DNA from 4 places in the Paenibacillus sp. FSL H7-0943 genome. Region 1 is predicted to be linked to each of the others. Evidence: riboswitches for the same ligand, from Rfam matches in the RefSeq annotation. Region 1 holds a riboswitch; each other region holds the start of a gene.
The links. Region 1 has a riboswitch for thiamine pyrophosphate ahead of NSQ55_RS09295 (thiamine phosphate synthase). Riboswitches for the same ligand answer to the same signal wherever they lie in the genome.
Positions count from the first base shown of each region.

Region 1 (8,289 bases):
GAAAGCCGCTGATCGGCTGGATGCTTATTTGAAATGCGTATGGGAAGTTGCTGCAGGAAACCGAGAATTCGCCGCCGCGAAGGAGCAGACAGCAGCAAAACTTCGTGGGTTTGGCCTGCAGGAAGTGGATTATTTTCTGACTCATATGGCACCGAGTTTCGAAATGTCTCTCGATGAGCTCTCTGCCGGAAACTAAACACCCTCTATACAATAAAAAATGGACCTCCGCATAAATCTCGCAGGGGTCCATTTAGTGATTAATAATTGATAATACAAGCGTTCGTTGCTGATTCGGTCAGGATATCCCAGTCTTTAAAAATGGGCTGCAAACCCTTCGTATATAGCATTTCCGTAATCTCCTGCACACTACGGCTATCGGATATTTCGAATTGCGGAGTTCCCCCTGCATTAGTGTGACCGCCCACCTCAGTAGTGACCCCGGCTGACATCTTAGTTATTCCTAGATGAATTAAATGATCGCGTAGAGAGGCAGGCTCTCTTGTAGATAAAGTAATGCCCGAACGGGGTAAAAATAACCGGTATGCCAAAATAATCTGCACTAGCGATCGGTCGGTAACATCACACTCCGGGTTAAATTCCCCTAAATAAGGCCGAAACCGTGGAGGTGACAGACTGATCTCGCAATCTGGATACCGATCCTGCAAATAGCGGGCATGCATGGCACTTTGGAATGCCTCTTGCCGCCAATCATACATCCCGAGCAACGTACCAATATTCACAGAACGAAAACCTGCCTGACAGCCGCGTTCAGGTGCATCCAGGCGATTCCGGTAGTTTCTTTTAGGCCCTTTAACATGCAGCTTTCTGTAAGTCTCCTGGTGGTACACCTCTTGGTATAGTGTTAATCCATCCACCCCTGCTTGAAGAAGCTCTTTATATTCTGCAGTTGATAGAGGATTTATCTCAATACTGACGGAGGAAAAAAATTCTCTAAGTACAACTACACAATCCTTAATATATGAGACAGGATTCTCCCGGCGCGATTCACCAGTCAAAATGAGGATATGCCGCAGACCTGTAGCTGCAATCTTCTCAGCCTCCCTGCGGACCTCCTCCAAGGACAGCTTTTTGCGCGGAAAATCATAAATGGAGCTGAAGCTGCAGTAGGTACAATGATTCACACAAAAATCCGCAAGATACATCGGTGTGAACAGCTGCATCGAATAACCAAAATGTGCACGGGTCAGTCGCTGTGCAGCCAACGCCATCTCCTCTAGCAGCGGCGTTGCTGCCGGAGAAAGCAATGCCAGCAAATCATTTTCGTTCAGCTTGTCTTTTCCAAGCGCCCGCTTAACGTCATCCTCCCGGAACTCCTTCCACAGCTGCTCATAAGGATACTGCTCCAAGCGGGCCAGTGTGTCAAAAAAGCTCATGCTAATGTTCCCTCCTTTCGTGACCTATCAAATTCAGTTCAAAAATCCAGTCAACGGTGACGAAGCAAAAGCAACTTCTTCTACAGGACCCAGTCCTGCCAAATAAGCTTTGCGGCCAGCGGATATCGCCTCGCGGAACGCTTCCGCCATGACGAGCGGATTACGTGCCGTTGCGATAGCCGTATTAAGCAGAACAGCAGCGGCCCCCATCTCCATTGCTTCCGCCGCTTCCGAGGGCTTGCCAATCCCGGCGTCTACAATAATCGGCAAATTCACTTCTTCAATAAGAATACGCACAAGCTCCTTGGTGCGCAGGCCGCGATTCGTCCCGATCGGCGCACCAAGCGGCATCACAGCAGCAGCACCGGCATCTCTCAGACGTAAAGCAGCCGAAAGGTCCGGACTCATATATGGCAATACTACAAAACCCTCCGCTGCTAAAATCTCTGTAGCTCGTATGGTCTCCAGATTATCTGGAAGCAGGTATTTCTGATCATTGATCACTTCGATCTTGACCCAGTTCCCCAGTCCCGCAGCTCTTGCTAATCTTGCAATACGGACTGCCTCTTCCGCTGTACGCGCTCCTGAGGTATTAGGCAGAAGAGTCATGTGGCCGGGAATGTGGTTCATGATATTTTCTGCTCCACCTTGCGGGTCCACTCGGCGAAGCGCTACAGTAATCACCTGAGAACCAGAGCTTGCGATCACTTCGGGGATCAACGTATTCCGGCTATATTTTCCGGTTCCGATAAATAATCTACTGGTTAATTCGATGCCGCCAATATGTAACGGGTCATGCATGAAATTACCTCCCTTTGGTTCTTATAAATTTCTCAAAATTCTATACCGCTCCATCTCAACCCCCACCAACAAAGTGCACCAGTTCCAAACGATCATCCTCGCTCAGAGCAGTACTTTCATAATTCTCCTTACTGACAATTTCTCCATTCAGCTCAATGATCATCAGACGACCTGACCACTCAGGAAGACTGATCAAATCAGCTATAGTTTGAATACCACCAGAACACTCTGCGGATTTCCCGTTAATCAACAGCTTCATTCTGAATCACCCCCTTCGCCCGTGCTGTTACCTCCAGGCTATGAATGAACCGCCTTATGAATAGCTTTGGCGGCCTCATAAGGATCATCCGCTCCGCAAATACCGGACATCACAGCAACTCCTGCCGCACCTTTCCTGATGATCTGCGCCGCATTAGCGGGGCTAATTCCGCCAATCGCAATTACAGGAATAGAGCTGGTCTTCACCGTTTCTGCAAGCAGCTCTAACCCACGTGCGGGCAGCCCTAACTTGCTATCCGAGGGAAATACATGACCAAACAAGCAATAATCAGCTCCCTGCTCTGAGGCATTCGCCGCTTCTTCCGGAGAATGAACCGATCTCCCCAGCCGAAGCTGAGGTGCAATTCGCCGGGCTGTAACCGGACTCAGACTGTGCCAAGCCAACTGAACCCCCGCGGCACCAGCTGCCAAGGCTACATCGATCCGGTCGTTGATTATCAGTTTGGTAGCGGGCATACCGGCAGCCAACAGCTCCTGTGCCGCAGCGAGTAGTTCGCGTGCAGGACATTGCTTATCTCTCAGGTGAATATAATCGACCCATATCTGCACCGTGACAGCTAGTTCAACAAAATGTCTCAGTTGCAGCTTGCCGTCTGATATTAGATGGATCTCAGCTTGCAATATCACGATCTCCTTTCTCACTTCCCTATAGGTCAGTAAAAAACAAAAAAACTGCCCCCCGTAAGGAAGGCAGTCAGAATCTGTATATAGACGGCACTACAAATAGCCCGACAACAGAAATTCGTTCTCCACTTCCCTACGCTGGTCTTAACCAGATCAGGTTCAAAGGGTCCGGAAATCCATTCCGTCTCAGCCAATCGGCACCCCTAGTGACATAAATATACAATTTTAAAATGCTAACGTGGTTTATAGTAACATATTTTTTTATTGAAATACACCCATTTATTCACATTAGCTGTACTGATCTAACCGTTTACTACCTCGCCACCATTTACATGAATAACCTGTCCAGTCACATAACTGGAATCGTCAGAGGCCAGATATACATAGGCTGGTGCCAGCTCTTCTGGTTGTCCAGGCCGTTTCATAGGCTGTGTACCTCCAAACTCGCTAACCTGTTTTGCATCAAAGGTAGAGGGAATCAGCGGTGTCCAGATTGGACCTGGTGCAACACCGTTTACCCGTATGCCCTTCTCTGCCAGATTCGTGGACAAGGATCGTGTGAAGCTAAGAATAGCTCCTTTAGTTGATGAATAGTCCAGCAGCTGCGGGCTTCCGCGATAAGCGGTAATTGAAGTTGTATTTATAATTGTAGATCCTGCTTTTAAATGAGGCATAGCTGCTTTTGTTAAATAGAACATCGCAAATATATTCGTACGGAAAGTACGCTCAAGCTGCTCGGAAGTAATATCCTCGATCTTAGCTTGCGGATGTTGCTCTGCCGCGTTATTGATGAGAATATCAAGCTTTCCTAAGCCCTCCACCGTCTGTTTAATAAGATCCTTACAGAATTTCTCGTCACCGATATCACCTGGAATTAGGATACATTTGCGGCCTTCCTGCTCGACCTGACGTTTAGTTTCCTCTGCATCTGAGTGTTCATTAAGATATGAAATGACCACATCAGCGCCTTCTTTAGCAAAAAGCACAGCAACTGCACGCCCAATTCCGCTGTCTCCACCGGTAATTAACGCCGCCTTGTCTTGCAGTTTACCTGCTGATTTATAATTTGCCGGCTCGTATTTGGGCAGCGGCGTCATTTCACTCTCAATCCCTGGCTGATGATGCTGCTCCTGTGGGGGTAAGGTTTTTGTAGCTTGTTTATTGTTGCCTGACATCTTCCCTATCTCCTCTCGTTAAGCAAATTGATAGTTAACTGATCGTCTTAGGATGGCACAACTATGCACGTTTATACGCTGGGTTTGTCATTTTCTTAAATCGCTTTACGAATCTTACTTACCACAATGAAAGTAGAAATAAACAACCGTGAGAGATACACTGCTGTAAGTGGAGAGGAATTCACTGCATACAAATAGACACAGCATCGCTGCTGTGCCTTGAATTGTTCACCCTGACTATTTTGAGAAGAAACATGATTTTCTGCATTCACTTCATGTTCCAGCACCCACATAAAGTACAGAGCTTTGGCCGCTTTCTCCCGGGTCACTATAGCTTTAGGTTCTAGTTCTGTCCCATTGACCATTTCGCCTCTGGCAATCCCCACTTCAGATCTAATGAGTCCTAATTCATATGCACTTTTCACTTTTGAAATTAAATAAGGAGAAATGTCCGCTGTATCAACAAGCTGCGTCCAGGATACAAGAGGATAGTACATCGCACCTCTAGCTCCTGGCTCCAGATTCGAATCATAGCCAGGATCTCCTGGCACTACTGCTGTGCCGTTATAATCAGTCATGTACTTAGGTTTATTAGCAAACTTTATTTGGTAAACGTCATAGAGAATAGCACCCATCGTTTCACGTGACAGCTTACCTTTCGGATAATAGGCAAGATCTGATCTTTCCACTTTCATTAACTTAGAAATACTGCGTGTGAATTCAGCAACTGTCATCTCCGTATCCGGATTAAAATTCCCTTGACGGTCTTTGCCCATTACTCCCAGCTGGATTAATTTTTCAATTTGATTACGGTAATAAGCAGCTTCCCCAGTCGTCGTATCATTCGTTATTTCCGGAAAAATCTTACCCCAGTTCCCTGTTAGTGCCGCATGCTTAACGTTCCCTTTAAGGTAAGGAGTAATGGAGGCAGCAGTAGAATCGCCAGTAGCACCTTTCTTTACAAGCTCCGTGACAATCATCCGTGAAAATTGTTTGGAGAGCGCTTCTTTAAAATGAGTCCCATCGACTTTCTTTGAAGGATGCCCGTTAGCGTAACTTCCGTCATTTGTTTTGCCTGGCGTTTCTCCGGCTTCAATTGACATGAAGAGGGATGTTATTGCTTCTACACCGATCTCGTTATAATATTTCAGACTTTCCGAGTTAAGGTCAATAAGTGTAACTCCAGATTCATCTGCGACCCGTTTAAGAATATCTACAAACTTTCTTGATTTAAAAGAATTTTCATAGATATATCCCGGACTTGCATTCCCTTTAATTCTGGACATTGGGGTTACCAGTACTGGTATCATGCCCCGGGCTTGAATCGCAGGGAGATAGACTTCTTTAAGGTAATTTTCATACATTGCTTCTGTCGAACCTCTGCCGTAACGTCTGAACTCATCTGCGCTCTCATCATTGTGTCCGAATTGAATAAACACATAATCTCCAATGCTGCCATTCAGTAAAATGTCGTTCAGTCGACCTTCTGTATAGGCATTTTTAAACGAGCGTCCTCCCATGGAATAGTTAGTTACACTCAATTTATGTTGATTAAACATACTGCCAATAATCTGGCCCCAACCACTCATTGGTGCTTCGTCGAAGGTGTAGGACTTGACCGTGGAATCTCCAAGTATAAATAAATTCGGAAGAGCACCAACTGCTCTATGCTGTGGCAAAATCGGTTCCAGTATGATCTCCTCAATCCCCACAGCTGTGTTCACTTTGTTCGGTTCGATCTCAATATCTATATGGTCACGGCCGTTTACATACGTATAAGTCCACTCTTTCCCTTTGGCTACAGCCGTATGCTTGACGGGTACAAGCTTTGCAGCGTCCCAATGTCCACTTTTCAACAAGCGGCTGGTCTGCATTCCTGATACTGACACGATCCCATCCTCTGCGTCAGAAGTCGTTTTTACATATACGTTGTAGGTTCCAGGGGGAGCATCCATTCGAAACGCCATTCCGTAGTTGTTATAATTATCTTTCTCAGATTTAGGTTCAGCAAAAAAAATAGGTTCTGTGATGAAAAAACCTGTTCCATCGGATGTAATTGAGTCGGTGTGCACTTCTCTGGCGGGTAAAGCGTTGGTCTCTTGAACAAAACCATAACCTAAAGATGAGTCATACAATTGTGCACCGCGATTAGGATCATACCTAACGGATTGATATCCTGTTTTAACTTGGTTTGTAAAATTAAACTTGTATACGCTTGCAATTTGGGTTGGAGGCTGCCTCTCTGCCCCATCTTTTAATAGGGATGCCTCTGTTTTACCGTGAGTAAGAGTCAATGAAGCCATTAGTAAAGAAGATAAGATTAGTATATTCCTACACAACTTTCCCACTTCATTACACTTCCTTCCGTTTCTCGAAATACTTCCCTAGGTTCCTCCATTATCCCTGTTCTCTAAAGTGATTCAAATGATGATTTCATTCTTTTTTTTGACCTTTTGTAAAGAAAACTATGGAATGATCAACGGCTCGCACTGCAAAACGGTCATATGTATAGGTATCCTTGATATAATTAAGAACATCCCTATTGATCCTAAGGAGGAGAACTCCTATCGCTTACAAAGTCAGCTTTCCGAACATTATGAGTACACTGCAGCTGATCGGTGTTCATTATCGTGTAGCAGAACCTGGGTGGGCATACCCTGATCATCATCACAAAATCTTCGAACTATTGTATTGCTACGACGGCAACTCCCATCAATATGTAGAAGGAAGTTCCATTGCCTTTGGTAAAGGAGATTGGTTAATTATTCCACCTGGCTTACGTCATTATGTAGTTAATTCTGGCCTGAGCAACTATATCTACCTCTCCTTTCATTTCGATATTGACGATTTAAAGTTTCGTGATTGGTTTCAGTCTCAAGCTGTACAGAAATGGAATAACCAGCAAATGCAGCATTCGGGATTAAATCACCAACTGGAACATTTGGATGAATTTATTAAGAACAATATTCTCGCCACGACGGCCTCCACTGGATTTCCCGAGGAAATTGAAGAAATGATTCTTGTAAAAGAAAGGCTTCGTTTGCAAGCGATCATCCTGATGATTTTGACTGAACTCATTGATGTACAGCTCTCGAATTCGGAGAATTCCAACGCAGCGCGACAAGCAAACTCTTTGTACGAGGTGGAAACTGCTCATCAGATCGAAAAATATATTGCAGCCAATATTCATTTGCCGGAGCTCACGGTTAATTTGATTGCTGAGCAGCTTTGCTTAAGTCGGGTGCAGTGCCATAAGTTGTTTACAAAGGTATATAAGATATCTCCTAGGCAGTACATAACTAATCTAAGATTAAAGAAGTCAAAACATTTGCTGCTTCATACCGATTTAAAAATACAGATGATTTCTGAACAACTCGGGTTTGCTTCCCAGAGCCACTTCAGCCGACAATTCAAACGATGGACGGGTGTTTCTCCGTTAAATTACCGGCCGAAGTCTTATACGGATCCTATCAGGGATTAACGGAATGAAGATAAATTACCGGAACATACGAAAAACCCGCTCTCCATTACGGAGGCGGGTATAATTCGCTGTAAATTAAACTATGTCGTTAAACACCATAAAGAATACCATCAATAGCAATGACACCGTAAGCAGTGCACTAAGTGTGCGCAATTTGCCAGTCTCTGCGCTAACGTCGCGGTTCTCACGAATTCCAGCTGCTGCAAGACGCAAAGGCTTGCTCATAATACCGCCAAGCGCAAACATCGCTAGCAGTAACACAACAACAATAATCATCCACGCTACTGAATAATCACCTTTGGTCATCATGTAACCGCCTGTAAGGAGTTGGATCACCAATCCATACTGCGCAAAACGATTAAATCCGGTTACTGCACTTAACGTTCCTTCTTTAGCCCCAGACGACAGTTTCTCTGCACGTCCTAGGATAAAGGGTAGCACAAGGTAGAAGCCAAGTGCCAAGGTTCCGATCATATGTAAGAAAAACAAAACGTTCCAATCCATAACATATCTCCTCCGATTTAACTGTGATAAT
Region 1 is NZ_CP150148.1:2,161,886-2,170,174, reverse strand. Features, by position in the region: gene yfbR (5'-deoxynucleotidase) at 1-196, shown strand, start outside; gene thiH (2-iminoacetate synthase ThiH) at 258-1,394, opposite strand; gene NSQ55_RS09305 (thiazole synthase) at 1,428-2,195, opposite strand; gene thiS (sulfur carrier protein ThiS) at 2,251-2,454, opposite strand; gene NSQ55_RS09295 (thiamine phosphate synthase) at 2,493-3,101, opposite strand; TPP riboswitch at 3,212-3,313, opposite strand; gene NSQ55_RS09290 (SDR family oxidoreductase) at 3,401-4,273, opposite strand; gene NSQ55_RS09285 (GDSL-type esterase/lipase family protein) at 4,369-6,621, opposite strand; gene NSQ55_RS09280 (AraC family transcriptional regulator) at 6,870-7,754, shown strand; gene NSQ55_RS09275 (hypothetical protein) at 7,830-8,258, opposite strand.

Region 2 (8,289 bases), 1.7 Mb from region 1:
CTGATTTATGGCTTCCGAAGAAGCATTTTCTAAGTGAAGTGCCTCTTTATGCCACATAGTCTCCAGCGGTGCAATATTCGAATACAGGGATGTATCTACAGGCGGGGCACCTTTGGTCACTTCGTTAAGAATATTGTAGCCAACAAAAGACAACGGAAGGACCACAGGGATAAATAGCAGTGCAGATACGATAATTAGCAAATACCCTGATAACAAGGAGGAATTACGTTTCTTGCGAATGCGCTCTAATCCTCTCATGCTCTTACCCGGTAGCCGATCCCACGGACAGTTTCGATAATTTCCGGATTACCCGGATCAAGCTCCAGCTTTTCGCGCAAATAACGAATATGTACCATCAGAGTTTTATCCCCTTCGATATAAGCCTCACCCCACACGGCCTCGTAGATCTGCTCCTTCGTCATAATTTGGTTAAGATGACGCAGCAAATAGGAAAAAATCTGAAATTGCTTACCTGTAAGCATGATTTCTTCCTGAGTCTGAGCATTCATTACGCGGTTATCCCCTTCATATACGACTAGATGTTTAAGTGTGAGCGAATCCTGAACAGATGCCCCATTCCTTCGGAGCAGCACCTCAATTCGAGCGGCCAATTCATCCGGATGAAAAGGCTTGGTCAAATAATCATCTGCGAACTCCAAACCTTGCAGCTTATCATCAATAGAGGTCCGGGCGGAAAGCATCAAAATGGGCAGCTTAGGGTAAGAACGTTTCAAACGTTGCCCGATCGTAAACCCGTCCAGACCTGGTAGCATAACATCGAGAATAGCCAGTTGGCAGGCGCCGGCTTCTTCCATTGCTCCTTCGCCGCTCCGTAACCAGCGGACACTATATCCTCTTTCGCTTAAATCAGCAGACACTACACTGCCAATTTCACGATCATCTTCAATATATAACAGAGTAACGCTCATGTAGCTTTAGCTCCTCCCCGATATGAATACCTAAAAAGTTGAAGTCATTATAACACATCAAACAGCCCTCCTACCCCATATGGGATAGGAGGGCTGTTTGATCAATTCAAAGCTATAGCTTACGGCTGCCATACTCCATGCTCTTTATTGCTGCCTACATACTCAATACGTGTTGGAGTAAGCTCCAAAATTACATAATTAGGATCATCAGGTCCTGTAAACCATGGCTCCAGCTCTTTATTCCATACCTTGGAGCGCAAGCCTTCATCCTTAGAGACGGTAGCAGTTGCTTCAATCTCCAGCACATCTTTGCTTCCGCCTGCCTCATAGCCAAGCAGTACAAAAGCATTCGGATTATCGGATAACTCCTCCACTTTATGAGTTTTGCGATTTGTAGCCAAATAAATTCTCAAACCCTCATGGAAAATGGCCATATAACGTACTTTCGGCTTATTTCCTTCTTCGATCGTACCAAAGGAACCGAACTTGTTGTCATCCAATGCCTTAATAATGAGTTGCTCCAGTTGTTTGTTATCCATTACGTAAATCTCTCCCTTCAAGCATGTAAACAAAAGTTTATATATCCAAGCTCACCGTTTGGATTTATCATAACAATGGTGCTTATTATAATGTACCCTTCAGGTTCACATTGAATCCGACCTTACCTCATAAACTACTTCAAGATAAGGAGCTTACTTCGTGAAAAAACTGATTTGGATCGGCTGTCTTTCCTACTTCGTTATCGGTCTGGCACATGTTGTGCTGGGATCTATTCTGCCCGTTCTACTGCAACATTATGATCAAAATTATAGTGCTGGCGGTGAATTAATCTTTAGTCAATTCGCTGGTTTTTTAGCAGGTGTGTTGGTCTCTCCCCTGCTTAATCGCCGCTTCGGAAAACGTGGAGGCATCCTCATTGCCACCAGTCTTCTACTAGTTGCAGAAATTGCCTACGCCTTTCTACCGCCTTGGGGCTGGATGTATGTTATCGCTGTTGCCGCAGGTTTTGGTTTCGGGATGATCGAAGCTGTTATCGGCACCATTATTATTGGTGCTGTAACCGAAGGAACTGCTATTGCAATGAGCCGGCTTGAAGTGCTATTCGGGATAGGCGCACTCGTGATGCCGCTTATCGCCAGTCCGCTCATTGCTGCCGGAGCGTGGAGATTGGCCTTTCTAATCGTCGCTGCCTTCTCCTTAATTTCTCTTATCCTCTGGACAAGAGGGCATTTCGGTAATCTACAACGAATGCTGGATGAACGCGCCTCTGTCCAAGGAGCAGACAATTCGCAATCCTCAAGCTCACGTTCTAACAAAAAATTTCCGTATAAAGGTAAGCAATGGATTCTGTTAGGGATCTTCATCGTTTTCTTTTTTCTTTATGTAGGCACAGAGATGAGTTTAGTCAACTTTATGCCGGCTATCTTTATTGCCAAGCTAGGGATGACGGAGTCTGCCGCAGCACTGACAGTCACTTTCTTTTGGCTGGCGATGTCTACAGGAAGATTGTTTGCGGGTGTAATTGCCGAAAAAATATCTTATCGCGTGTACATTCTCAGCAGCTGTTTACTAACCTTGTTACTGCTGACACTCTTTCCGTTCACTGACAATCGAATGGCTGCTTTCATTGTAATTCTGCTGCTGGGGCTGTTTATGTCCGGTATTTTCTCCGTTGCTTTAGTCTACTCCAGCAAAATGCTGCCTGGCACCGAAGAGTCAACACCCAGCATTATGATTGCTTCCGGAGGTGTTGGCGGTGCTTTGCTACCTCTGTTTATGGGCTGGTCTATGGACCATTTAGAAGTGGCACAAACAGCCGGATTACTGGCCGCTTTTGCCGCCTTCTTGTTTCTGCTAAGCATTGCCGCATGGAGGTTCCAGTCCATGCAAGCGTTGAAAGGAAAGAGTTCCCGTATTTAGAACAGTATCAACGTTATCCTTTTAGGGTAATGTGATCTATAAGCATATTCTGAGCACAAGGATGGACGATGAATGAATGAGTCTTCAACTGAGCCTTTGTTACATACTGCGCTCATGCAGTTTATATTTCCCTTTTCTATAAAAAAGGGCGATTCTAAGCAGCTTATCCAGCAATTACAGGACGACGGCTTCACACGTTTTTTTCTGGATAATAAAGAGCTTGAAGCTGCCTATTACGGAGATGGCTACTGTGTTTCCCATGAACGAATGGAGCGCACCTATTTACCGTTTGCTGCACATGTCCTTTTTCCACGCAGGAAGGATGCCGACTCGTTTCGCCGTTTTTCCAGAGTAAATAATCTCGACTGCATTCTGGAGATTCCGCAGCAATCTATATTTTTCAAAATTCTCTCGACGGATATATTCATATGTCCTTTTCAGCTTGGATTCGTGACGATACGTGTCCAGCTGGAGGGGGATTCAATTCCCTTTAGTATTGCCCTAGAATTCGCGGATCGTTTCCGTGCGCTAGAGAATACCTTCATACAGGATGATTACACTTATATTCATTGTGGGGAACAGACCTATGAGATGGTAGAGGATTTTGTCTTCCGAAATTTGGTGGATGGACTGGAGCCATATCTGGATCAATCGGATATCAATGGGGCTTATTTCGAGACCCTTCCTTTTTTCGTAGATGAAAGAATGCAGGTGCAAGCTTTTTACGGCTTTCAGAATGAAGAAAGCTCTGATGAGATTAGTGTAAATCTACGCTATCGCGCCTCACAGCTTGATGGAATTAATCTGAACGGAAAGCCCTATGCCAGTGCCAGCGATCCAGCGTATATTGCAAACTATTGTCATGAGCATTCCTATAATCGCTGGGGTCCAGACACATATTATATGATGAATGAGCAAACCTTTTGCTGCATGACCCGCGCTGAACAGGAGATTGCTGTTAGTCTAGCCAACCAGATGTACGGGCAATATTATTACGGATTTTTACTCAATATTTTCCACAAAATCGTTCTGCTAAAGCTCGCCAATATGCACTCCCGACTTCGGATTAATCATGATTATGAGGAAATAGACAATCTAATCTACTCCATCAATAAGTTCTCGGCAAAGTTCTACTTCTTGGAGTTGATTTCCCAGTCGCAGGGCCGGGAGATATTTCTTCAGCTGCGTAAAGTATACGGAAACGACGCTTTGTTCGAGGAAGTGAAAGAAACCTTAAATGACCTGTTTCAGTATCAGGATAAGTTTCAGTCCAAGCGACGGGATAATCTGCTGATGATTCTTACTGTATTTACGGTAGTAAGCGGGATTTACGGCATGAATCAGGTCATTGACGATCTGGATGGAAAGATTCAATGGAGTAAAATGATTGGTTATTCTCCCTTTGAATTTCTTGCCCTCTTCGTGATCATGAGCGGGATTCTGATCAGCGTTGTCCTCACGCTAGGGGCGCTGGTTAGTGAGCTTAAACGGCGTCACCGCAAGAAATATAAAGATCTAGACTAGCAAAAAAGAAACTACTTGATTGGAAAAATTCAGGAGTGCACTACTAGACATTCCGAGTACAGCCGTCTATAATACACCGTATGCGAGAAATATAAGATATAAAGTATGGGTACAAAACTTATGCTTACTTATATTGCACATAGAAATACCCGTTAACTTCATAGAACCAGGGGTGCTGGAATTGGCCGGCTGAGATTGTATCCCACAAGATACTGACCCTTATACCTGATCTGGATAATGCCAGCGTAGGAATCGCCAATTGGTTCTGGTCCCTGTGACCTTAACTAACCTTGCGCCAAGCCAGCGTCCCGATCACTCGGGGCGCTTTTTTTGTAAGATCACTAAAAGATGTAGAAAAACGTACATACTACACTTTACGGTTCATGTTGTGAAGACGGGATTCTTGTAACCTTAAAGGAGAGAAGAAGACATGCACCTTAAAAAAGCACTTACGTTGTGCCTCACCTGTGTACTCATTCTTGCCATTGCCGGATGCGGCAGCAACAATGGGAATACAGCCGGAAACAAAGCAAATGCTACTGATCCAACTGCTGCGGCTGGGACGGATGCTCCAAAAGAGCTCACCAAAGTTAAAGTCGCACTCGACTGGACACCGAACACAAATCATACCGGTCTATACGTAGCTAAGGATCTTGGTTACTACGCTGAAGAAGGTCTGGACGTCGAGATCGTTCAGCCAGGCGCAGCGGGTTCTGATACTATGGTTACCTCTGGCGAAGCCGCTTTTGGCATCAGCGCCCAAGAAGGATTAACGCTAGCCCGTCTACAAGGCGTGCCCCTTGTCTCGATAGCAGCTATTATTCAGCATAATACGTCGGGATTCGCTGCTCCAGTAGATCGCAATATTAAATCACCAAAGGATTTTGAAGGTAAAACCTACGGAGGCTGGGGCTCACCGGCCGAAGAAGCAGCCATGAAAGCTATCATGGATCCTGAAGGTGGCGATGTGAAAAAGGTGAAGCTGATCAGTATCGGTGAAGCTGATTATTTTACCGCCGTCAAACGTGACATTGATTTCGCCTGGATTTTCTACGCTTGGACTGGTGTTGAGGCTGAGTTGCGTGGCGAGCCATTGGATATGCTGTACTTAAAGGATTATGCGCCGCAGCTCGATTATTACACGCCTGTGCTGACGACGAGTGAGAAGCAAATTGCAGATCATCCTGATCTGGTGAAGGCCTTCATGAAAGCCACATCAAAAGGTTATCAATATGCCATTGATCATCCGGAAGAGGCTGCCGGTATGTTATCGAAGGCCGTTCCTGACCTGGACGCCGACCTTGTCCTAGCTAGCCAAAAATGGCTTAGCCCAAAATACAAGGACGATGCTGCCCGCTGGGGCGAGCAAAAAACCGAGGTCTGGCAAAATTACGGCGACTGGATGTATGATCTGAAGTTGCTGGATAAACCGCTGGATGCTGCTAGTGCATTCAGTAATGATTTTTTACCGGCGGAGTAGAGAGCGGACTTCAGAACCAAGAAGGTTGGACGTTACTTGAGGAAGGAGGAACGGAGCGTAGTGATGTGCTACGTGAGTACCGGACTTCCCAAGTTCGTTCAAGATTCGATGTCGAGTTTGCTTCCTGAGTTACTTCGTTATCAAAGTTGGCTTTTTGAACTTACCTTATAAAATGAGAGGATTGATTATTGTGGCTAACACCCTACTAAGCATTCAAGTAATTCCAAAAACTCCGAACAATGAGGATTCCATCCCATACGTAGATAAAGCGATTGAGGTCATTCAGAAATCCGGTGTTAAACATCAAGTGAATCCGCTGGAAACCACAATGGAAGGTGAGCTTAGCGAGCTGCTGGAGGTTGTGCGTCAGATGCAGGAGGCGTTGATCGAAGCAGGCAGTCCAAGCGTAATTTCGCAGATCAAAATCGCTCATAATCCTAACGGAATCAGCATGGATAAATTGACGGAGAAATATCGGCCGTGAGATCGACCTGGAAGCTAATATGGCCGCCCCTTGTGGCGGTCGTCTTCTTTTTAACCGTATGGCAGCTATCTGTATCTGTATTTCATATTGAATCCTGGATTCTGCCGAGTCCTGCTGATATTGCCCGTGAATCCACCAGTAACGCTTCTGGTCTTTGGGCTCATACGATGGCTACGCTGCGGCTCACTTTAATTGGTTTTCCCATTGGTACGGGGGTAGGCCTGATCGTTGCTTTGCTTTTGCATCTTTTGCCTTGGGCTAGACGGGCTTTTTATCCACTTATTATTCTGAGTCAAAATGTTCCCTCCATCGCGCTCGGACCCCTGCTCATTATCTGGTTCGGCTTTGGTCTTTTGCCCAAAATCGTGCTGATTACACTAGTATGTTTCTTCCCGGTAGCTGTCGCTGCGATGGGCGGTCTGGCCCAAAGTGATCAGGTCATGATGAATTATATGAAAATGGCTGGCGCAAGCAAGTGGCAAATCTTCACCAAGCTGGAGCTGCCCTCTTCTATCCCGGCACTATTTTCCGGCGTAAAAATATCTGCTACTTATGCGGTTATGGGCGCCGTGGTCGCTGAATGGATTGGCGCGGATAAAGGTATTGGTTATTATATGCTCCTGCAGAAATCCGCATATCGTACGGATCGGATGTTTGTCGCTATTGTTATTATTGTACTTTTAAGTCTTGTACTCTTTGCTATTATTGCATTGCTGGAAAAATGGCTGGTTCGCTGGAAGCCGCGCCGTAACTCATAGAAAGGAAGATGCCTGTATGTCTCAAGCGACGCAAATGCAACACAGAACAACAGAAGTCATAAGCTCTCCTGAAGCTCATACCGTGGCACCCGCCCTTGAAGTGAGCGGCATCTCCAAATCTTTTTCCCATCGTCGCCGTGAGACGAAAGTTCTGAATAATGTCTCTCTCAAGGTAGAGCAACAAGAGTTCGTTTCGATCGTTGGTCCTTCCGGCTGCGGAAAAAGCACCTTATTCCATATGATTGGCGGCCTTGTGAAACCCGATGCAGGCACGATCCGCATGAACGGTAAGGTCGTTACAGGTCAACGCGGTGAAATTAGTTATATGCCGCAGCAGCCTGCGCTTTTTCCTTGGCGTACGATTGAGGATAATGTGCTGCTTGCTGGGGAGATCAAGGGCGCACTGCGGGAGGGAGCCCGCGAGGAAGCGCGCCAGTGGCTTGCCAAGGTTGGGTTAAGCGGTTTCGAACATGCTTATCCGCATATGTTGTCTGGCGGGATGCAGCAGCGTGCAGCTTTTCTCAGAGCATTGCTCGCTCCCCAGGAGCTAATGTTGCTGGATGAACCTTTCAGCGCACTCGATGCACTAACTCGCAGTGAAATGCAGCGCTGGCTGCTTGAGCTGTGGGAAGAGAATCGCCGCTCTGTGCTGTTCATTACTCACAACATTGAAGAAGCGTTGCTGCTCTCTAATCGTATCTATGTATTTTCCGGTCGCCCCGGCTCCATTCTGCATACAGTCGATGTGCCGTTTCCGCGGCCACGCCGTGATGAGATTACGGACTCTCCCGAGTTCCTTAAGCTCAAACGCCAGTTGTCACAGTGGATGCGAGAGGAACAAGCTAAAAATAGGCAGCCGCTAGCTTAATCGCTAAGCTCTGTAAACTGATATCGCTGGTATAGCGGTGTCAGTTTTTTTATTTTGCAGCGATAAACTCCTACCCTATTTATAATTGACGCGGATGTATCTGCTCAATTAAACAAATTTCACTCATCATAGTAGGGATCACATTAAATGTGTGGCGAAAACCGACTCCCTGTTGGTAATGGATAGTAACCGGGCGGGTTGGGGACATTCTACGGGATTTATACCGTTGATTCACTTCGTCGGGCCGGATTCGGCTCATTCTGCGGGATTTATACCGTTGATTTACTTCGTCGGGCCGGACTCGGCTCATTCTGCGGGATTTATAC
Region 2 is NZ_CP150148.1:482,551-490,839, reverse strand. Features, by position in the region: gene NSQ55_RS02195 (HAMP domain-containing sensor histidine kinase) at 1-258, opposite strand, end outside; gene NSQ55_RS02190 (response regulator transcription factor) at 255-929, opposite strand; gene NSQ55_RS02185 (pyridoxamine 5'-phosphate oxidase family protein) at 1,049-1,468, opposite strand; gene NSQ55_RS02180 (MFS transporter) at 1,629-2,849, shown strand; gene NSQ55_RS02175 (hypothetical protein) at 2,922-4,373, shown strand; TPP riboswitch at 4,532-4,642, shown strand; gene NSQ55_RS02170 (ABC transporter substrate-binding protein) at 4,804-5,853, shown strand; gene NSQ55_RS02165 (MTH1187 family thiamine-binding protein) at 6,044-6,337, shown strand; gene NSQ55_RS02160 (ABC transporter permease) at 6,334-7,095, shown strand; gene NSQ55_RS02155 (ABC transporter ATP-binding protein) at 7,130-7,963, shown strand; gene NSQ55_RS02150 (hypothetical protein) at 8,162-8,289, shown strand, end outside.
Region 2: another riboswitch for thiamine pyrophosphate. It lies ahead of NSQ55_RS02170 (ABC transporter substrate-binding protein); the one in region 1 lies ahead of NSQ55_RS09295 (thiamine phosphate synthase).

Region 3 (8,289 bases), 770 kb from region 1:
AGGTATATTCGTGACCATCATATAGAAGATCGGTTACGGCTGTGGTCGAGGTATCATGTCCCCCTTTTAGTACTACATATTTGGAGCCCATGCCATGAATGATTCTGGCTGCTTTTTTGCGTTCTTCTATGGTGGAGATCGTCATCTTTGTGATCATTTCGGCTTCGGGAATATTGGGTGTCGTCACCAATGCTAAGGGCAGCAGATGGCTGATTAAGGATTGAACCGCCTCCTGCAGCAGCAGTGTGGACCCTCCTTTAGCGACCATCACAGGATCAATTACAAGATTAGACCAGCCGTAATACTTAATTTTATCTGCCACAATGCGGATGATGTCGCTGTTAAATAACATCCCGGTCTTTACGGCATCTGGTTGCAGGTCAAGTCCTATAGAATCAAGCTGCTGATTTATAGCTTCCAGAGTCACTGGATAAACCCCTTGGACACCCAGCGTATTCTGCGCTGTCACAGCTGTGAGGACGGACATGCCATAGACAGAAAGCTCTTGAAAGGTTTTTAGATCGGCCTGAATGCCAGCACCACCGCCGCTATCGGAGCCGGCAATGGTTAGAGCTTTGGATATAATCATCGAATTCACTCCTTTTGAGGGTCATTAACTGAGCTGTTTGATACTAGATCTTTCTAGGAAGACTTCTGGCGTGACCCATGTCAGTTGATTTAGAAACTCAACCTGAAAGCTTCCCGGTCCTCGACCAGTTGTTAGTTCAGCGGCGATTTCAGCGGCTACTCCGTAGAAGGAGAGGGCTTCCACTGCGGCCTCCAACGAGGCACCACCACTTACCGCGAGAAATGCACCCACAACAGCACTGAGCAAGCAGCCAGTTCCTGTAACCTTCGTGAGAATAGGGTGACCGTTGCTGGCAATATAAGTGTTTTTTCCATTCGTGATCACATCGTCTTTTCCAGTTATGATGACCACACAGCTTAACTTCCTCGCAGCAGCTTCAGCCAAAAGGACTACATCGCCTTCACCTTCGCCAGCATCCACCCCTTTAATGGACCAACTCTCCCCAATCACATTAGCGACTTCAGCCACATTCCCCCGCAGTGCGGTGATTTGCATCTCATTCACTAGTTTTTGAGTGACAGCGGTCCGATAAGAAGTTGCGCCTGCACCTACCGGGTCAAGCACTAGGGGAACCCCGTGTTTATTAGCGGATTTACCAGCGAGCAACATAGATTGAATGGCGTAGTCATTGAGTGTGCCTATATTTAGAACTACAGCAGACGACATAGCGGCGATGTCGATCACTTCTTCGTGGGCATCCGCCATAAAGGGAGAGGCACCCAGCGCCAACAGACCGTTGGCTGAGAAATTGGCTACTACAATATTAGTGATGTTGTGGATCAAGGGGTTGGATTCCCGTACTTTGGCTAAGTAACTCATCATAATTCCTCCTCAAGCTTGTATGATTAACCAACTAAACGTTACAGATTGATAAAAGCTTCCTGTGCTTTAATATCTTCTGGTAGAAGATCGTTGGTGGATAACCACTGCTGAACCTTTTCCCAAGATGTCGGGTCTTGATAACCAAAAGTTTGATCGCCTGCATTCATCAGCGGCAGTAGAATTTCAAGACTTTTTTTCTCAATCTCCTTGTCGAGCGGTGAAGTTGCATCTTCATGTGCAATCAGTAAATCCAGGGCTTGTTTAGGATTCTGCTCCACAAATTCCTGTCCTTTTGTTATGGCATTTAGAAATTTTTTAAAGTAGGCTTCAGAATTTTGCAATCCTTGTTCGCTGGCCACCAGCACAAGCTCATAATAGTCAGGTACTCCGTAATCCGTTGGATTAAGCGAGGTGACCGGATGTCCCTCTTTTTCAAGGATCAGTTGTTCATGGTTGATGAACCCGCCCATTATTGCGTCCACTTGTCCTGTAGAGATCGCAGGGATAAGGTCAAAACCTACATCAATCAGCTTGGCGGATGAAGGATCGCCTCCATCACTCTGGATCATTGTCCGAATCATCGCTTCATAGAGCGGAATGGAGGAATAGCCGATTTGTTTTCCCACGAGCTCTTTGGGACTATGAATACTGCCTGCTTGAGGAACCATCAGATGATTCAGTGGATGCCGCACGATTGCTGCAATCGAACGTACAGGGATTTTCTCGCCGCGTGCCATAAGCACCTGAGGCTGATAGCTGAGCGCTAGATCAATTTGATTCGCTGCTACAAGCTTTAGGGCGTCATTGCTGTCCGCAGGCATTTTGATCTCGACATCCAAACCTTCCTCTTGGAAAAAACCTTGCTGTTGCGCAGCGTATAGAAAGGAATGAACGGCATTGGGATACCAATCAAGCATAATCGTCAGCTTGTGTGACTGCTTATTTTCGGTATTGGAGGAACCGGTTTGGGAGTTATTATTTAGCTTGTCTGCCTTCCCGCAGCTGCTTAAGAGCAAAAGTGTGCATACTAGAAATACAGAAATAAGTCCTCGTTGTGGGGATTTTAAATGATTCATTGGTTAGATCCTCTTTTCTTTAAAAATAATTGTTCGAGTAAAGCTATCGCCATAAAAAGCACAACACCAAGCGCGGACAGCAGAAATACAGCCGCGAACATTTCATCGCTCTGCATATTTCCGGCCATTCTGCGGCTGAAGTAACCGAGTCCTTTACTGCCGCCGAGCCATTCCCCGATAGTAGCTCCGATGACGCAGTATACAATGGACAGCTTTAAGCCAGAGAAAAAAGCAGGCAACGCCAGTGGAATTTGGGTTTTGACAAGCAGCTGCCAGCGGTTTGCACCAAATGTTAATAATAAGTCCTTGTAAGTCTGGCCACTTATACGAAGTCCATCATATGTACTCACTACGACGGGAAAAAAAGCCGTTAAAAACACCACAGCCACTTTGCTCCACAGCGAATATCCGAACCACATAATAAAAATGGGGGATAGCGCAATTAATGGGATCGTCTGGCTAATGATAAGAAAGGGATAAATGGCCTTTTCTATGGGGCGATACAGGAACATTCCAGTACCCAGCAATACACCACAAACCACAGAAAGGACAAAACCTACCAGTATCTCCTGCAACGTCGCTAATAAATGTTGTCCGAATAACAATTGACTGTGCTCGATCAATGCGATGCCAATAGATGAAGGTGCAGGGAGAATAAAGGCTGGAATCAAGTGAAGGCGAACAGCTGACTCCCAGATTACAAGAATGAGCAGTACCAGAAGAATGAAGGGACCATAGTTGTCTAGATGTTTTTTAAAAGGTATAGGTTGCATGCAATCTTCGCTCCAACTCTGCCCGTAGTGCTATAAACCGGGGTTCATAGTTCATCTTATAATGTCTTGGTTTTGGTAGATCGACAATGATCTCCTGTAATTCGCTGTGCGCACCGCCAGATAATAAATAAATCCGGTCACTGAGCAATAGTGCTTCTTCCAGATCATGAGTGATGAGCATAATCGTCTGATTCAGTTCACCCCATAACTCCAACAGCCAACGGTGTATCTCACGTTTGGTCATGGCATCGAGAGCGCCAAAGGGCTCATCCAGCAGCATAAGACCACTTCCGCCTCCAGCCACTAAGGTGCGCAGAAATGCTACTCGCTGTTTCATACCTCCCGAAAGTTCATGGGGATAAGCCTTCTCTACATCTGTTAAGCCGAAGCGGGCCAACATTTCCCGAATCTGAGTGATCGTTTTCTGTTTACTAAATCTGGGCTTGATCTCCCAGGGCAAAAGGCAGTTGTCGAGCACTGTTCTCCAAGGCAGCAATAAATCCTGCTGAGGCATATAAGCGATCTGACCTAAACGACTAGCGGTTGAGGGGAGCGTAGGGAGTTTTATTTTTCCATGAGTAGGTTCGAGTAAACCGGCAACCGTTTTGAAAAATGTGCTTTTCCCGCATCCGCTAGCACCTACTACGGAGACGAATTCCCCTTGCCTGATATCCATGGATAGATTTGCGAATACAGGGGGTTGTTCAGTTTCCGGAAAAGAGTAGGTTAGGCCTTGAATAGATAAAATGGTCCTGATGATCTAACCTCCTAATATTTTTGTGGAGCGCCTAAACAAATAAAGACCCATCCATTTCCAGAGGAAATGAATGGGTCAAAAAGTTCATTCTGCATAATAACACTTAACATGCTTGATGAAAATTCTGCTCCACTTCCCTCCGCTGGTATGATCCAGATCAGGTTCCAAGGGTCCGGAGCTTGAAGCTCCGTCTCAGTCGGCCGACTCCCCTAGTGAAATAACAGGTCCATATTAATTTGTTTATAAATATACCATATCTTTCTGAGAAGTAAAGAGAGAAAGAAGTGAAGGATTAATCCAAGATTGGGTAAGATATAAGTAGAAATCTAGTTAATATTACAATTCCGATGTATATAATCGGAAAAAAGTATTGACGATCATGTGATGGCAGTGTACTATTCAATTTACCGGAAAAAAACCGGATAGAGAGAGGGGATTTAATAATGAAAAAATGGAGTTTAACTATTATATTGGCGTTAACCGTGGTCCTTGTAGCGGCTTGCGGCAATAATTCGAATACCAATACGGCTGCTGAACCAACAGCTGGAACGAATGGTGGAGCAGCATCTTCAGCGCAAAACAGTTTGGAGGCTGTGAAGGCCAGCGGCAAATTGCGGATAGGTACAGAAGGGACTTATGCACCTTTTACTTATCATGACACTGCGGGGAAATTGACGGGTTTTGACGTGGAAATTGCCGAAGAAGTAGCCAAACGTTTAGGTGTTGAAGCTGAATTTTTTGAAACTCAGTGGGATGGTATTTTTGCTGGGATGGATGCGAAACGGTTTGATGTCATTTTTAATGAAGTTTCCATTAACGAAGATCGCAAAGTGAAATATGATTTCTCTGAACCCTATATTGTATCCAAGGCAGTATTGATCGTGAGCGAAAACAATGAGGATATTAAGACCTTTGCTGATCTAAAGGGTAAAAAAGCCGGACAATCCCTGACCAGTAACTTATCCGACATCGCTCGTGAGAACGGTGCTGAAATCGTAGCTACGGACGGTTTCAATCAAGCGATGGATCTGCTGACTTCGGGACGTATTGATGCAACTGTGAATGATGGCTTGTCTTATCTGGATCTGAAAAAACAAAAACCAGATGCAAAAATTAAAGTGGTTGATGAGATTCCTGAAGGCTCACAAAGTGCTGCGGTATTCCTGAAAGGCAATGATGAGCTGGTGAATGCGGTCAGTGATGCGATTAAAGAGATGAAAAGTGATGGAACGTACTTGAAAATTTCCGAGAAATACTTTGGAGCTGACGTTTCAAAATAATACAAGGCTAGCAAGGCTAATTAAGCCTAGAAGCTAAAAAGGATGTCTGAATAATGGATGACCGCAAAATACAAATTTTCTTAGATACACTGCTACCCCTGCTTAAAGCCGGGGTGGCTTTTACCATTCCGTTGGCGCTACTTTCCTTTGTGCTTGGATTGATTTTGGCGATCCTAACCGCGTTGGCACGTCTTTCACCGTGGGTAATTCCGAAGCTAATCGCCCGTTTTTATGTATGGGTCATTCGGGGAACCCCGTTGTTAGTGCAGCTATTTATTATATTTTATGGTTTGCCGGCTGTTGGTATTGTACTCGACCCTTTCATTGCCGCCACCATTGGATTTACCCTTAGCGTAGGGGCTTATTCATCGGAAATCGTACGCGCTGCTATCCTGTCGATACATAAAGGCCAGTGGGAAGCTGCCTTCTCAGTCGGGATGACTCGTGGGCAGGCTCTGCGCCGCGTAATTCTGCCACAAGCTGCACGCGTTTCTGTACCGCCGTTATCCAATTCTTTTATTAGCTTGGTCAAAGATACATCGCTTGCAGCGATCATCACCTATACGGAGATGTTTAGAACTGCTCAGCAGGTAGCCTCTACCACTTATGAGCCTCTGTTGGTATACTCCGAAGCAGGATTGTTTTATTTAGTGTTCTGTTCTGTGCTGTCGGTGCTGCAAAATTACTTGGAGAAACGACTCGATCGTTACTCTGCGACCTAAAGGAGAGATACTTGTGATTGAAATCATTAATTTGCATAAATCCTTCGGCGCACTCCAAGTGTTAAAGGGTATTGATCTGAAAATGGAGCATGGAAAGGTACTTGTCATTATTGGGCCATCCGGCTCCGGAAAGACCACACTGCTGCGCTGTTTTAATCTGTTGGAAATCCCGGATCAAGGCAGCCTGTCACTTGGGGATATCACCATCAATTTTACAGATCATAAGAAAATTCCTCAGAATTCCGTATTGGCCCTTCGGCAGAAAACAGGGATGGTCTTTCAATCGTATAATTTATTCCCGCATATGACTGCGCTTGGCAATGTGATGGAGGGACAGGTAACTGTCCTGAAGCGATCCAAGGAAGAAGCGCGTAAGCGGGGGCTTCAGCTGCTGACTAAGGTGGGTTTGGCTGATAAAGCTGATAACTATCCACATCAGCTGTCAGGTGGACAACAGCAGAGAGTGGCCATCGCCCGGGCTATGGCAGTAGATCCAGAAGTGTTACTGTTTGATGAGCCCACTTCGGCGCTCGATCCCGAGCTGGTAGGGGAAGTGCTCAAGGTTATCAAACAATTAGCAGCAGAAGGTATGACTATGGTGATTGTGACCCACGAGATGAAATTTGCCGCCGATGTAGCGGACCGGATCATTTTGATGGATGGCGGTCATATCTTAGAGCATGGAACTCCGCAAGAAGTGCTGGAGCATCCGAAGAATCCCCGGGCTCTGCAATTTCTGAATAGACTGAATGGTGAAGAAGAGTAGAAAGACAATATACAAGAAAAAGCAGCTCGGGAATCATCCGGAGCTGCTTTTTCTTGTGTAGATTATTCAAATGAGAAGAGTAACTGAAATTTGGCTTATCCTCCAGTTTTCAGGAACTCCAAAGCGTTGTAGAGCATAATCGCTGCTTCGGCACGGGTGAGTTCGCTTTTTGGATTAAACTTTCCGTTAGCGTCTAGAGTATTGATCTTGTATTTCAGGGAGCGCTGAATACTGCCTTGATATGCAGGGGTCAGTGACGCTTCATCGGCGATATCTACTGGAACGATATTGATCATCGGCAGATTACCAACGCCTTCGATCGCTTGCACTAGATAGTTAGTGAATTGCTCTTTGGTCATAATTAGGCTAGGATCAATGTCTTTTGGAAGCTTAACTTGATTGTAATAAGCATTGATAAAGGCTTCAGCGTACCAGGCTTTGTCTTTTACTTTTGTGAACAAGCCGCTGGCAACAGGAGCTTTGTTAAAGTCAATGGCTGCGAGGCTGAGCTGGAGACCGCCGGAGATAAACTGAATCCCTTGGGCTGTAGTTACCTTAGAGCCAGGGAGAAATTGAGATTCGCTGACACCTTTAATTAACCCTTGATTTTTTAAAGAAATGATTTTTTCTTTGCCGTTTATGTTATCAATATCCTTAAAGGTGTTCCCAGCTGCAAACATCTGACCACCCAAAGAAAAGGAGAAAATGGCTACGGTTGTGATCGCTGCTAGTGTGCTCTTTTTCATGTTCATGTCTTTTCACCTCGTTGTATGGATAGGCTCCTTAGCCTTTGTCACTCCTTTAACGTTGTAAATTATGGAAAGGTTGCGGTCTAATCTGTATTATTTCACGAAAAAGTAGATTTTAATAGAAATATGGGCCAGATTGGGGTGTAGTACTTTGGATAAGTGGCATGAAATGATATAATGATGTCAGGCTCTTTTCATTCGTGGTTAATTTTGTTATGATTATATCGTAACGATTACTATTTATGGTTTGTCTTAACTGCATAAATAGGAGCGTCTCAGAGGGTACGGATGTTAAATCGTTCCGGGAAGGTAGGAGACCAAATGGATCAAATATCAAATATCAGTCAATTGTTTGCGGCGCAAAAATATAAACTAACGCCTCAGCGTGAAGCTATAGTGAACGTTCTGCTCGACAATGAGAAGGATCATTTAAGCGTAGAAGAAGTATATATGCTTGTTAAGAACAGCTATCCACATCTGGGCCTGGCAACGGTATACCGTACACTTGAGCTTTTATGTGAGCTACACATTGTAGAGAAGATGAACTTCGGAGACGGAGTTGCCCGTTACGATTTGCGCGGGAACGATCATTCGCATATGCATCATCATTTGATATGCAGCGTATGCGGTCGGTTGGAGGAAATTAAGGACGACTGGCTTGTGGAGCTGGAGAGAAGAGTGGAACGTGAATATGGCTTTAACGTCACGGATCACCGCCTTGATTTCAAGGGTACTTATGGAACATGTAAACGTAC
Region 3 is NZ_CP150148.1:2,930,294-2,938,582, forward strand. Features, by position in the region: gene thiD (bifunctional hydroxymethylpyrimidine kinase/phosphomethylpyrimidine kinase) at 1-589, opposite strand, end outside; gene thiM (hydroxyethylthiazole kinase) at 614-1,408, opposite strand; gene NSQ55_RS12650 (ABC transporter substrate-binding protein) at 1,450-2,487, opposite strand; gene NSQ55_RS12655 (ABC transporter permease) at 2,484-3,260, opposite strand; gene NSQ55_RS12660 (ABC transporter ATP-binding protein) at 3,241-3,936, opposite strand; TPP riboswitch at 4,135-4,238, opposite strand; gene NSQ55_RS12665 (amino acid ABC transporter substrate-binding protein) at 4,461-5,297, shown strand; gene NSQ55_RS12670 (amino acid ABC transporter permease) at 5,351-6,019, shown strand; gene NSQ55_RS12675 (amino acid ABC transporter ATP-binding protein) at 6,033-6,785, shown strand; gene NSQ55_RS12680 (S-layer homology domain-containing protein) at 6,881-7,537, opposite strand; gene NSQ55_RS12685 (transcriptional repressor) at 7,856-8,289, shown strand, end outside.
Region 3: another riboswitch for thiamine pyrophosphate. It lies ahead of NSQ55_RS12660 (ABC transporter ATP-binding protein); the one in region 1 lies ahead of NSQ55_RS09295 (thiamine phosphate synthase).

Region 4 (8,289 bases), 2.9 Mb from region 1:
GATGTTTTAGATTACAAAATAATAATTTCATCTAATAAAATTTTACGGGGACATGGGAAGTTAGTGTTCAAGGGAGACCCAAGCGCTTTAGTGAATAGTAGCTATTATAAGTATGAAGTCAATGAAAAAAACAATAATAATAAGGATGAAACAGTTCTTGTAAATGAAGCTAGGTCAACGGATGGACCCGTTTCAATATTAAGTAACACTGATATCGCGTCTATAACAGGTCCGTATTCGTATGACGAATTAAATAAAAATAGACAAAATTATGAAAATACCACTTTATCTATTACATGGAATGATAATGAAGGGGAGATTCATTCCGAAACAATAAGTTTAGATATTGAGAGTGAAATTTCTCTTAAGGATGATCTTTAAGGGTGATAAATCCAAGAGACTAAGATTGAATCTCAACGGACTGAAGGAAGATCCTCTACGCCCCAAAAGCCTGCCGGTACTTCACAGGAGACATGCCTTCAAACCTTCTGAACACTTTAATGAAATAGCTGGACTGGGCAAAACCGGACTGAGTCGCAACCTGAGCAATGGAGAGTCCTGTGGACACCAGTAAAAGCTTGGCTTTAGCCAGCCGACAATCGGTTAAATAACGGTTAGGTGTTTTACCCATAACCACCCGGAACAGCCTTAGAAAATGATAGCTGCTGTACCCGGTCAATCTTGCCATCGATTCCAGAGACCAAGGGCTGGCACATTCGACATGGATGATATCTGCAGCACTGCGGATGGACTGCCTAACCTCGTGCGGTACTGAGCCGTGAAGCGGCTCGGAGTTCTGCAGCAATTTTACTAGAAGCTCATACAGCAGAGCAGATAGTCTTGGCTCACTACGGATCACGTAGGAAGCGCTTAGTATATACATTTCCTCGAATAGTTCGTCCAGCTTAGCATCCAAATCAAAAGTGAACAGGTATGCACGAGACTGGTCCACTTCTTCTAATAAGGGAAGGACAATTTCAGTGTTAAAATGAACCCAGCGGACATCCCAAGGCTCGCCTGGGTCAGAGCCGTATTGCTGATAAGCCCCTTTGGGGTACAGAAAACCTCGTCCTCTACTCATCGGAATACGTTCGCCCTCATGGAATACATAACCCTCCCCACCAAAGATCAAATGCAGGTTATAACTCCCCAGAAACCCTTCGCTTCTTCTCTCTGTATGTTGTGGAAAGTGAGTGTAATGTCCCAAAAATTCAGGATAAGAGACATATTTTGAAAAAGCCGGTGTCGGCAAATACCATTGTTTCTTCATGTTTGGCAGCACCCATTTCTGTAGCGCAACAGAGCGCAAGTTGGATTAAGGCAATGAACGCAAGATTGTTATATGATAGCAATATTTTGTTATATAAGACCTCTTATCATTGATACTACAATAGAATTATATAATATTGAAAGCATATTTTTAATACTTTGGAGGTAATGATGAAGAAACCTGTCGCAACTGAAAAATTCGAGCTTGGCGTCTGTTATTATCCGGAGCACTGGCCAGAAAACATGTGGGAGGACGATTATCGCCGGATGCGTGAACTCGGCTTTACGATCATTCGGATGGGGGAGTTTGCTTGGTCTATTTTTGAACCGGCAGAAGGGCAGTTTCAGTTCGGGCTCTTTGATCGGGCGATTGATCTAGCACATAAATATGGTCTTCAGGTTGTACTTGGTACTCCGACGGCGACGCCTCCAGCTTGGTTGACTGATAAGTATCCCGAAGTTTTAAATGTAACCTACGAAGGTGTTACACTTCAGCATGGCATGCGCCGTCATTATAATTACAGCAGTCCTAAATACCGGGAACTGTGTGCGCGTATTGCAGAACAAATGGCTGAACATTACGGCAATCATCCGGGTGTAGTTGGCTGGCAAATTGATAATGAGCTCAACTGTGAGATCAGTGAATTTTATTCGGAGAGTGACCATAAGGCTTTCCGGGAATGGCTACAGCAGAAATATGTTACGCTTGAGCATTTGAACGAGGCCTGGGGAGCTGTTTTTTGGAATCAAAGCTATAGTGACTGGTCTCAGGTCTATCTTCCACGTCCGACTCCAGTACCGAAGCAACCCAATCCTCATCAGGCATTGGATGAAAAACGGTTTATTTCGGACAATACAATTTCTTTTGCCAAAAACCAAGCGGATATCATCCGTAAACTTGCCCCTAAGCAGTGGGTAACCACGAACGGTCTGTTCGGGCATCTCGATAGCCATGAAATGACGGATGAACTGTTGGATTTCTTCAGCTATGATTCCTATCCTCAGTTCTCTACTATTTTTTATGACCCGAATGAGCGGAATCCGCTGAATGATAGAGGCTGGGGACTGTCGTTATCTGTTGTTCGTTCGATATCCCCGAATTTCTGTATTATGGAGCAGCAGTCAGGCCCGGGTGGCTGGGTGAACCGGATGGATATGCCTTCTCCAAAGCCCGGGCAGATGCGGTTATGGACTTATCAGTCGATCGCTCATGGAGCAGATATGGTGTTATATTTCCGCTGGCGGACAGCTACGATGGGCAATGAAATTTATTGGCATGGAATCAATGACTATCATAATCAGCCTAACCGGAGAGTGCGGGAAGCGGGGCAGATCGGTCAGGAGCTGGCAGCAGCAGGTCATGCGTTTGTCGGTACTCGTAATCAGGCTAACATTGCTATTGTACGTGATTATGACAATGAGTGGGATGGAGAATACGATGTTTGGCATGGCCCGTTTATGTGGAAGAGCAATAAGGAGTGGTACAAGGCGCTTCAGCGGAAGCATATCCCGAATGACGTACTCTATTTACGCAAAAAAACAACGCTGGAGGAGCTTGCAAGGTACGACGTGCTTATCTATCCTCACCCAGCGATTATGACAGATGAGACAGCAGCACTGCTGGATGAATATGTTCAGCAAGGCGGCAAACTGATCTTCGGCTGTAGAACCGGCTATAAGGATGAGCGCGGTCAATGTTATATGCGTCCTTTCCCAGGTGCTGCTAAGGATCTATGCGGGATCACAGTTGAAGAATTCACAATGGTTAAGGGCAGTCGTCAGCCAACAACAATTAGCTGGTCGGGCGTGACCGAAGTCGTTACAGGAGCAGATGACTTTAATGATATTCTCAAAATAGAGGAAGCTTCGGTTGAAGTGATGGCGGTTTACGCCTCTGATTATTATGCGGGAAAACCGGCGGTAACTAAAAATCGTCGCGGCAAGGGTGAGGTTTGGTATTACGGAGCCGTATTTAATGAACAGGCAGCGGCTGAGATCATAAATTTAATTGATCTACAATCGCCAGCAGATTGGCTGGAGCTCCCAGAAGAGGTAGAGCTGCAAGTCCGTACCGGAGCTTCTTCCAGTTATGCTTTTTTGCTTAATTATAGTGAGACTCCTGTCACGATCCATCTTCGTGAGACCAAAACAGATTTACTGAGCGGCACAACATTGTCGGGCGAGGTGCTTCTGGAAGGATTTGGGGTATTGGTGTTAAACTAACGTATACATTGATCTCACATTTGAGTAGATTTGGATAATTCTCTCTTTTCGGTTATACTTTGAAGTAGCAATTATATAGTCACGGGAGCTTGGTGGGACCAGGCTGAGAGGATAGTTATAACTATCGACCGTCAAACCTGATCTGGATAATGCCAGCGGAGGAAATGGAGCTCTATTTCTATTTGTCTACTCTAAGGCCGCATCTTATACAGATGTGGCCTTTTCTATGTGTGGGGAGTAGACCGTCTCCGCTTGATCAAATCACCTTATAGGAGGAATTGAGATGACAAGCGAATTGAACAACGATCCAATCAATCTATCAGCTTTTCCAGCAAGTCAAAAAGTGTATGTAAAGGGTTCACGGCCTGATATACAGGTGCCTATGCGGGAGATCTCACTTAGTCCAACTGCGGGCATAGACGGCGAAGAGGAGAATGCCCCAATTCATGTCTATGACACAAGCGGGGCTTACACGGATGCTAATATTCATACTGATATTCGTCAGGGGTTAGAGCCCAATCGTCTAAGCTGGATTGAGGAACGAGGGGATGCGGAAGCGTACGAAGGAAGAACCGTGAAGCCTGAAGATAACGGGAATGCAACGGGAAAAGCTGTGGCGGAAGTGTTTCCAGCGCTCCATAGAAAACCTTTGCGAGCGAAAAAGGGGCGTAATGTCTCTCAAATGCATTATGCACGCAAAGGGATTATTACTTCGGAAATGGAATACGTTGCGATTCGTGAGAATGTGGCACCGGAATTTGTAAGAGATGAAGTAGCCCGCGGCCGCGCCATCATCCCATCGAATATCAATCATCCAGAGAGTGAACCGATGATTATTGGACGCAATTTTTTAGTGAAGATCAATGCCAATATAGGAAATTCCGCAGTATCCTCCTCCATAGAGGAAGAGGTAGAGAAGATGAGATGGGCCACCCGCTGGGGTGCAGATAATATAATGGATCTCTCCACAGGTAAAAACATCCATACGACACGCGAGTGGATCATCCGTAATTCTCCTGTTCCTATTGGCACGGTGCCTATCTATCAAGCGTTGGAAAAAGTGAATGGGAAAGCGGAAGATTTAACGTGGGAAGTGTACCGTGATACGCTCATTGAGCAAGCGGAGCAAGGGGTTGATTATTTTACCATTCATGCGGGGGTTCTGCTTCGTTATATCCCGTTGACGGCACAACGTATGACTGGCATTGTTTCAAGAGGTGGTTCCATTATGGCGGCATGGTGTCTTGCGCATCATCAAGAGAACTTTTTATATACACATTTTGAAGAGATATGTGAAATCATGAAGCTGTACGATGTTTCTTTTTCCCTAGGCGATGGATTACGTCCGGGTTCGATTGCTGATGCGAATGATGAAGCACAATTTGCCGAGTTAGAGACGTTAGGTGAATTAACAGCTATAGCTTGGAGTCATGATGTACAGGTGATGGTAGAGGGTCCAGGACATGTGCCGATGCACTTGATTAAAGAGAATATGGATAAGCAACTTGAAACCTGTAACGAAGCCCCTTTTTATACATTAGGTCCACTGACTACAGATATTGCGCCTGGTTATGATCATATTACCTCTGCTATAGGTGCAGCGATGATTGGTTGGTTCGGTACAGCAATGTTGTGTTACGTAACTCCGAAGGAGCATCTTGGCCTGCCTAATAAGGAAGATGTACGTGTAGGGGTCATTACTTATAAAATAGCGGCTCATGCCGCAGATTTGGCGAAAGGGCATAAAGGAGCACAAGACCGGGATAATGCTCTTTCGAAAGCCCGTTTTGAATTTCGTTGGCGTGATCAATTTCATTTATCGTTAGATCCTGAGCGAGCGCTAGAATATCATGATGAGACATTGCCTGCGGAAGGCGCTAAAACAGCTCATTTTTGTTCCATGTGCGGGCCGAAATTTTGCAGTATGAAGATCTCTCATAATATCCGTAATACGACGAGAATTGAATCAGGAATGCAAGAGAAGGCGCAAGAGTTTCTCCAAGGCGGGAGCCTCATTTATAGATAACTTTTTTTGCTAAAAAGAAATATCTAAAAGAAGTCGTCATTGGCGGCTTCTTCTTTTATACTTTGAATAGATAGGAGTTGATGAAATGGAAGCGATTCGTTCAGAGGAAGCCATTTTAGAGGATTTAAGTAATAGTTTCTATCATTTTTTTGGATTGAAAGTCCTTCATGCTACCCCAATAAAACGTGGCTGGTTAAATCTTAAATGGAAAATCATAACGGATTCAGGACCATTTCTACTTAAACAATACAACAAAAAAAGATATAAATTGTATAACCCAGAAGAGCTGAACTTTGCTTTTTCTCAACAGAAAAGACTGTATCTACAGGGGCTCCCATGTCCCGAATTGTTGGCTTATAACCATAAAGTTTTATTGGAATCAGATATGGGAGAGACGTTTATGGTTATGGAATATTGTGAAGGGCGTGTCATAGAGCCGGGCAAAATTAACATCCTTCAAATGTTTGATTTGGGTCGTGCCACAGGTAAAATGCATCGTTTATTAAATGATGGGACCCTTAGTTTGAAAAGAACCCCACAATTTATTCCCCAAAGCCCTGAGGAACGTTTAGAACATTGGAATGTACTCCTACAACAATCAAAGGAAATGGGCAAAACTTCACTCATCACTGACCTAGAGATACAACTGAGAGCGACTGAAGAAATAGATCCGGAAATATTCGAAGGACTTGTAGCTGGATGGGCACATCGTGATTTATGGGTTGATAATCTTTTATTTCAAGATAGCCAATTGTCTGCAATTCTAGATTTTGATCGGTTCAAATATGATTATCCGCAGCTTGATGTAGCGCGAGCAGTGATGTCATGTGCTTTAGATGAAGATTTAGATGGAGCACTAGCTTCAGCATTTATTGACGGATATCGTGAGGAACGAACGGTGGAGCAGGGGTATTTAACAAAATCATTGCAGTTGTTGTGGTATATGGAAAGCCCGTGGTGGATTAATGCCGCGATGGACAAACATAGTGTACCTCCAAAACGTTTTGCAAAAGAAATGAATTGGCTGGCTAAGAACCTGAACAATTTACCTGCTATCTTAGGGAACTTATAGTGAAAACGATTGAATTATAGCCTAAAAGATGCATTGACCAGCAAAAGTTTGGCGCCTATAATCTTAACAAGGAAAATCCATCAGATATAGAGCTGTTTGTAAACGCATACAATGAGTTTTTTCCTTATTAATCATTGAAGGAGGAGATCAAACCTATCAAGTATTTCTTTTTTTCTCATTTTTGCAAACGTTTGCACCCCACGATGGCGCTTAAAATCGTAAGCTGCACTTAAAATTATGAGGAGGTTATTTACTTGGTATCCAAACAATCCAGGCGTTATATTTCGTGGTTAATTATTTTTTCACTCATTTTTAGTTTATTTGGTTTATCGGGTGGAGCATCGGCCAGCAATACGGATCATACAGTCACCTATACCAATCCTACAGCGGCAGCTGTGACCTTACATTGGACTACGAATAACTGGGCTAATACTACGGACACGGTGATGACCAAAAATGGAACCACGTTCATCGCCAACCTCAACGTTCAGGAAGGCGCCACCCTAATTTATTGTTATCACATCACGGCTCCAACGGATAGTTGGGACAATAACGGCGGGAAGAACTGGACGGTTGTTATTCCGGTCGCCGGGAAATACGAAGCAGAGAGTGCATCCCTGTCTGGTGGTGCAAAAGTAAATACGAATCACACCGGATATTCGGGCACTGGTTTTGTTGATGGATATACAACTACAGGAGCAGCCACCACTTTTAACGTCCAGGCTTCCGCAGCAGGGTCCTATAATGCCACGCTTCACTATGCTAATGCATCCGGCAGTGCTAAAAAAGTGTCCATTTATGTCAATGGAATAAAGGTTACACAGACAACATTAGCCAACCTGACCAACTGGGATACATGGGCAGACCAAACAGAAACACTCTCTTTACAGGCAGGAAATAACACGCTTGCTTATAAATATGACTCGGATGATAGCGGGAATATTAATATCGACTATGTGACCCTTTCGGCCGGAGCTACACCAACACCAACGATAACTCCTACCCCAACAGTGACACCAACACCTACGGTAACTCCTACCCCAACAGTGACGCCAACACCTACCATAACACCCACACCAACGCCAACAGTGACGCCAACACCTACACCTACTTCAGCGGGGCTAACCGTTCACTTTAAGAAACCAGCAAGCTGGAATGCAGCGATCCGCATCCATTACTGGAATCTGAATCCGGCAACCGTTCCGACTAGTGGAGCATGGCCGGGAATACTGATGAAATCGGACGGGAACGATTGGTATAGCTATACTGTTCCAAATGCTACAGGGGCAAGCCTGATCTTTAATGACGGCAATGGCAAACAGACGGCTGACTTATCTCGCAGCGTAAAAGAGGGCTGGTATAACTCAGATAACGTATGGTATGACGCCAATCCAGACGTTCCTAAGGTTCCGGTGATATCCGTCTCGCCTGTGCCCAAAACCTATGATTCTGCCCAAACGGTGACCCTATCCAGTACAAATAGCGGCGATAAAATTTATTATACGACCGACGGATCAACACCTACGACAACCTCAACGTTGTATACGACTCCAATCCAAGTACCTTCTTCTTTGACTATCAAAACATTCGGCGTTAACTCTATAGGGCAAGCGGGTAATGTAGGCTCTTTTGCTTATGTGATTGATCTGAATGCCGATTTGCAAGCTCCGATTATCACTGCGAATCTGCCTGTTGGGAA
Region 4 is NZ_CP150148.1:6,149,850-6,158,138, reverse strand. Features, by position in the region: gene NSQ55_RS26850 (hypothetical protein) at 1-381, shown strand, start outside; gene NSQ55_RS26845 (AraC family transcriptional regulator) at 437-1,270, opposite strand; gene NSQ55_RS26840 (beta-galactosidase) at 1,441-3,492, shown strand; TPP riboswitch at 3,564-3,672, shown strand; gene thiC (phosphomethylpyrimidine synthase ThiC) at 3,776-5,518, shown strand; gene NSQ55_RS26830 (phosphotransferase) at 5,604-6,590, shown strand; gene NSQ55_RS26825 (alpha-amylase family glycosyl hydrolase) at 6,845-8,289, shown strand, end outside.
Region 4: another riboswitch for thiamine pyrophosphate. It lies ahead of thiC (phosphomethylpyrimidine synthase ThiC); the one in region 1 lies ahead of NSQ55_RS09295 (thiamine phosphate synthase).